2 regions of the Pseudogracilibacillus sp. SO10305 genome follow, and region 1 is predicted to be linked to the other one. Evidence: predicted binding sites of a transcription regulator. Region 1 holds the regulator's gene; the other holds the start of a gene.

Region 1 (3,440 bases):
TCCGACATTTTTCATACGATATATGGATTTCTTCATTCTTGTATTCCAGAATGGGTGAATATCCTTGCAACATATTTTTACACGTTTCAACACTCGTACAACGATCACATTGATGTGATTGTGTAATATATTCATACAATTTATTTAAATTACGTTCAATTTGCTCATCGGTTATTTCTTCGTGTGCTTGTAAAAATTGACGGACAAGCGGATGGGATGTAATTTCACGTTTCATCGCATTATGTCGTTCCTGAAACGATTCATTATTTTGAATCCATCTTTGAAGTGAATGTTGAATTGGTTTCATGTTCATCAGTCCTTTACAACATTAGTTGTTCTCAGAAGCATGTCTACGTAATGCCTCAAGCAATGCTTCTTGCTCTTTTAAATCTGCTTCTGATATAGCTGGCTTTTCTTTCTCTTCCTTTTTATGCCGTTCATTAAACCATTCTGGAATAACTTCTTCTTTTCCAGATGCTCGGCGTTGATAATTTTTTTGTACGGATCGTTTTTTCGGTTGGTTCATCTGCTCCCGGGCAAATTCCACTGCTTCTCTAGCTGTTTTCAATTTTTTCCGTGACCAATGGGCCGCGATCGATTCAATATAATTACGTGTCAGTTTATCATTCGACTGCAATAGCACATAATGGATAAGTACATTCATAACAGGAATAGGTAATGCTTGTTGGAGCATAATATCACTAACTAATTTTAAATCTTGACTTGTCGCATTATGACCCATAGATTGATCTTCTAAAATATCTTTCGGGGAGGCTGTTTCAAACCATTCGATCAGTCGATCTAATTTAGTAGAAGAACGCTTATTATTAGTAGCTTTTACTTGCGATGGTTTCTTTTCTTCTAGCTGTACTTGAACGACATTGTGTTTTGCTTGGAACAAATCATGACATGCTTGTTTCAATTGAGCAATATCGATTTTATTGTCATCTGTCAATGCCCAATTAACAGCTTGTTCCATTTCATACATTTCCAAATCATATAAATGCAACAACTGGGTCATGATTTGACGATGTTGATCTGTCATCACTTCTTTTACAGAAATGTTTTTTCGCTGTAACATAAAATAAATCGAATCAAAAGAAACTTCTGTCAACGGGACTTTTGGTATTTCTTTTTGTTTTTCCTCCATAGAAACCGGTGGTGTTTTCGGTGTAAATGTTTGAAATATATCGTTAAATGAAGCTGTCACTTCTTCGCCACGTTCGATTTGGTTTGATGTTGCATAAAATTTGCGAAGTGTCTCGAATTTTATTTTTCCAATATGACGATACAATAGTTCCGATAACATCATATCTTGAAAAAAATACGCCGGACGAAAAGGTGCTTGAAGTACATAGGTGAAAACAGTTTTGTTTTCCAGCACGGTTTCAAATGTTTTTAATAAACCGATTCCTTCTAGCTTTCGTCTAGCGACATATATTTTATCTAATGGCATAGATAAATAGTTCATTAATGTATGATGTGTTTGTATTTGTTCGTCTGTTTGTAATGGTTCTTCTTTTAACAATAAGGTATATAAACTAATCGGTTCTATCCCAATTAATGGTTGATATAAATGGATGAGTGACGCGTCATAATCAACAGGAAGACTGTCGATCAATTGTACGCGATATCCGTCTACAGGCAATATCTTCCCTATATGTTGCATCTTTTTCACCCTTTACTTCTCCTCTTTTACGTTCGATTGTAAAATATCTTTTAACTCATCTAAAAATAAAGTAATATTATCAAATTGACGATACACAGAAGCGAAACGAACATAGGCTACATCATCTACCTTTGCTAATCTTGACAGTACCATTTCACCAATTTGTTCACTACTAATTTCCGCCTCATCACATTGGCGGATTTCTTGTTCTACATCTAATGCTATTTCTTCTATTTTCTCAATCGTCACTGGACGCTTTTCACATGCTCGCATTAATCCACGTATTAATTTTTCACGTTCAAATTCTTGACGTGTTCCATCTTTTTTCACGATAATAATCGCTGTCTCTTCTTTACGTTCATATGTACGAAAACGATAGCCACAACTTTCACATTCTCGGCGACGACGAATTGCGTCCCCATCTTCAAATGGTCTTGAATCTAAGACTCGTGAATGTTTATGGTAACATTTTGGACACTTCATCCTTTTCAACCCCATTCAATTTCCTTCATCTATTACTATACATTTTAACACGTTTCGATCAATTTACATAACATAAAAGAGATTAGTGGATAAGGAACCTTATCTACTAATCTCTTCGTTCATTATGCATTTACTTTTTCGTCAATTTTTTTACCGATAAAATTCGCTAAGTCAACAACTCGTGAAGAGTAACCCCATTCATTGTCATACCAAGCTAACACTTTTACTTTTTTATCTCCCATTACCATAGTGGATAATCCGTCGATGGTTGCAGAACTTTCAGTTGTTGCATAGTCAATAGATACTAATGGTAATTCGTTATAATCTAAAATTCCGTTTAATTTTCCTTCTGCTGCTTTTTTGAATGCTTCATTCACCTGTTCTGCTGTCACGTCTTTTTCAACGTCGACAACTAAATCAACTAAGGAAACATTTGGCGTTGGAACACGTAATGCCATTCCATGTAATTTACCATTTAAATGTGGTAACACTTCCCCTAATGCTTTTGCAGCTCCTGTTGATGTTGGAACAATTGATTGGCCGCAAGCACGTGCACGGCGTAAATCTTTATGTGGGTTATCTAAACTAACTTGGTCACTCGTATATGCGTGAACAGTTGTCATTAATCCATTTACAATTCCAAACTCTTCGTCCAACACTTTAGCAACTGGTGCTAAACAGTTTGTCGTACAAGATGCGTTTGAAACGATATGTTCTGTTTCAGGATTGTATGTTTCTTCATTTACACCTAATACAATTGTGTTATCCACATTTGTTCCTGGTGCAGTAATGATTACTTTTTTCGCTCCAGCTTGTAAATGACGGCTCGCACCTTCTTTTGAGTTGAACTTACCTGTCGCTTCGATAACAATATCAATATCTAAGTCTTTCCAAGGTAATTTTTCTGGTTCACGAGAGTTTGTATGAATAATCTTCTCACCATTAATTTCAAATCCGTCTTCTAAAATATTAATGTCACACTCAAAGATTCCATGTACACTATCATATTTGATTAAGTGTGCTAAAGTTTCTTCTGGATAACTTGCATTTATCGCAACAACATCAATATCCTTATTTAAAATCGCTTGACGGAAAACCATACGTCCAATTCTTCCAAATCCATTAATGGCAATTCTTGTTCTTCTCATTTAGAGTCCTCCCAATATATGTGCTACACTGTTTCTTTTTTCTCACAAATTAGTATAACACATTAGCGCTTAAATGTGCTACTAAATATGTCATGTTTTCTTGAAATTTTATTTTATTGGGATATTCCAATTAGATAAAA
Region 2 (3,440 bases), on a different contig from region 1:
TGTTTTTCAGATGGTTCGTTTTTTTGTAGGGAAAGATAACATGCTTCCCTAGAAGAACAGAATTGTTTTAGATAAACCCAATGAGGTGTCCTGGATTGGATCATTTTCTTTTTTAGTTGATCGTATACAACTTGTTCCTCCTCTGTAAAATAAATAAATTTAGTTTCTATATTTCTTCCAGGGATAAAATCTATATGGTCCTGTCGTTGATTACGAATGAGTACACGACTTAACCTTTCTCTAAATACGGACTGACTGGATTTATATAATTGTCGAAATGAATGGATGTCTGCAAATAATGTCGGTTGTACGATTTGGATTAAATAATAAATATCATCGAGTGTATTTTTCATTGGGGTAGCAGTTAATAATAAACAATATTTCTTGTTTATTTGTTGTACCATTTGATAATTTATCGTTTTTGGATTTACTACTTTATGCGCTTCATCAATGATGAGCAAATCAAAACAGTGTTGCTCAAATACTTTTCGATTCCTTTTTACTTGTTCATAGGAACATAGAACGATGTCGTCTAAATCGGAAGAATTAATTTTTTTATAAACAGTTGGATAAATAAAAAACTTTAACCGTAATTCCTTTTCCCATTGATAAATAAGAGAGGCTGGAACGATAATCAATATTTTTTTTGCCATTTTACGAACTAGCAGTTCTTTCATAATAAAGCAAGCTTCAATTGTTTTACCTAAACCTACTTCGTCGGCCAAAATAGCTCGTCCGTTCATCGAAAAGAGTACCTTGTCACATACTTCCTTCTGATGAGGTAACATCGTAACATTTTTAATATAATTTATACTTTCTAATTGATCCATCGTTTTATGTATACGTTTTTGTTGCATTTTATAATAGAGGGAGAATAAGTCCCAATTACTATTTGATGGATGATGCTCGTTTTCCTTGTACCATTGTCTCCAGCTATGATCTTTATGTACTTTAATTTCCATATAAAATATAACCTCCATTATTGTTAGGATGGTTCAAAATGTATAAAATATACAAAAAAACATATGTAGGATTTTTGTCATCCTACATATGTTTTTCGTTTATTTTTTATGGTCAATTTTACCAGTCCATTTTTTAAAGCCACCTTGCAACATATAGATGTCTGTAAAGTGATGCTTTTTTAAAATAGCTGCGGCTCTAGTTGAACGAGTTGTGTTTTGACAATATAAATAAACAGGCTTGTCAGGGCGTAATGCATTAATACTCTGTTTAAACGTTGTTAAAGGAATATTTCTAGCACCACGAATATGCCCGTTATCGAATTCATTCTGTTCTCGAACATCAACAAGCTGTGCCTTACGATATCCTTCTATAAATTGTTCCTGTGTTAAAACGGTTAAATATTTTCTTTGACGAAAATAATTAAACAAGGCATAAAGAATGATTAAAAGTAAAACAATAAGTAAACCCCAAAGCATGTAATAATCCTCCAATATAAAATATAGTAAATAAGGTTGCCACATATACTATATACATTATATGAATTGATACATCTTTTTACAAATAATCAGTAGATTTTTTTCTATGAAACAGGTAGAATACTGTATTGTCGGCTTTTGTATAAAAATTTATTTCAAACATAGAATTATCAGTTTTTTCAATATATAGAACTTTATAACCTTTTCGAACACAACATATTGATTTATTCTTATTTTTTGTGTACATTAGAAATAGAAGAAAATTACAAAAGCAATGAGAAATTCGTATGTAGGGAGCGATCAACAGTGGCAACAAATTTATCAATAAAAGAAAAAATTAACATTGCGTCTTTAAACGAGGATATTAAACAATTTAAGCAAGTTGAACCAATAACGGACGATATGAATATTATGCATGAAGGTGTTTCTAGACTAGTAATGTTAGACCGCTATGCATTTAAAGATACGGAGAAGAAAACATTGAAAAAAGGGGATTTTGTCGTTTTAACCGTAAAACCAGATCCAAAATTCCCAGCACGTGGTTATGGATTTGTAGAATCGATTAATTGGGAAGAAAACAAGGCTGAAATTAAGGTAGCGGAAGAGTTTGTTGCCGTATTAGATGATGAGCAAGAAGTCGAAACAGGTATGATTAAACGTGATTTAGACACGATTGATAAACCTTTAGAAATTTTTTATGAGCAAATTGCAGCACGAAATGCGAAAGGTTTATCCTTAGTTGAAACATCGGATGAAAAAAGACAAGCATCTTATGAGATGTTTAAAGAGCAATTAGAAACATTGCGTTTCGTTCCTGCGGGTAGAGTGTTATATGGGGCAGGATCAGAAACAGATGTCACTTATTTTAATTGTTATGTAATGCCTTATATTCAAGATTCAAGAGAAGGCATTTCAGATCATCGTAAACAAGTAATGGAAATTATGTCACGTGGTGGTGGAGTCGGAACAAATGGTTCGACATTACGTCCACGTAACACGCTAGCACGCGGTGTAAATGGTAAATCTTCTGGATCTGTTTCTTGGTTAGATGATATTGCTAAGTTAACACATTTAGTTGAACAAGGTGGTTCACGTCGTGGAGCCCAAATGATCATGCTTGCGGACTGGCATCCTGACATTATTGAATTTATTATTTCAAAAATGCAAAATCCACGTATTTTACGTTATTTAATTGAAAATACGACAGATGAGCAAATTAAACAATTAGCAAATGAAAAATTAAAATTTACACCTTTAACAGAAACAGAAAAAGATTTATATCAAGGAATTGTTAATTATAAAAACATGCCTGGTTTAGGTGGATTTACAAAAGAAGCAATTAAAGAAGCGGATGAAAAATTAAGAACTGGTGGTACATACGATGTCCATCAATCAGAATTTTTAACGGGTGCAAATATTTCTGTTTGTTTAACGAAAGAATTCATGGAAGCCGTTGAAACAGATGGAGAATACGCCTTACGTTTTCCAGATGTAGAGAACTACACGCAAGAAGAAATGAAACAGTATAATGAAGAATGGCATAAAATTGGGGATGTACGTCAATGGAAAGACAAAGGTTTTCGTATTCGTACATACCGTAAAGTAAAAGCAAAAGAATTATGGGATTTAATTAATATTTGTGCAACATATTCAGCAGAACCAGGCATTTTCTTTATCGATAATGCAAACGATATGACAAATGCGAAAAGTTATGGACAACAAGTTGTTGCAACAAATCCATGTGGGGAACAACCACTTGCTCCGTACTCTGTATGTAACTTAGCTGCAATTAACTTAGCTGAAATGGCAAATAAAACAACGAAACAAGTGGATATGGAAAAATTAAAAGAGACGGTTCGTGTCGGTGTGCGAATGCAAGATAATGTTATCGATGCAACTCCATATTTCTTAGAAGAAAATAAAACACAAGCACTTGGCGAGCGACGTATCGGATTAGGTGTAATGGGATTACATGACTTATTAATTTACTGTGAAACACGC

Evidence for each region. The regulator NrdR, encoded in region 1, represses ribonucleotide reductase genes. The targets are predictions, from matches to a motif close to AACACNATATATNGTGTT.
Region 2: SPD45_RS06985 (vitamin B12-dependent ribonucleotide reductase) is a predicted target of NrdR. The motif match lies at 1,648-1,665, and genes of this name have one in related genera.

What each region holds. Positions count from the first base shown of each region.
Region 1 covers NZ_JAXHDE010000005.1:81,685-85,124, reverse strand. The annotation lists gene dnaI (primosomal protein DnaI) at 1-307, opposite strand, end outside; gene SPD45_RS06110 (replication initiation and membrane attachment family protein) at 329-1,669, opposite strand; gene nrdR (transcriptional regulator NrdR) at 1,682-2,152, opposite strand; gene SPD45_RS06100 (glyceraldehyde-3-phosphate dehydrogenase) at 2,275-3,300, opposite strand; gene coaE (dephospho-CoA kinase) at 3,409-3,440, opposite strand, start outside.
Region 2 covers NZ_JAXHDE010000006.1:119,804-123,243, reverse strand. The annotation lists gene SPD45_RS06995 (DEAD/DEAH box helicase) at 1-962, opposite strand, end outside; gene SPD45_RS06990 (rhodanese-like domain-containing protein) at 1,062-1,439, opposite strand; gene SPD45_RS06985 (vitamin B12-dependent ribonucleotide reductase) at 1,746-3,440, shown strand, end outside.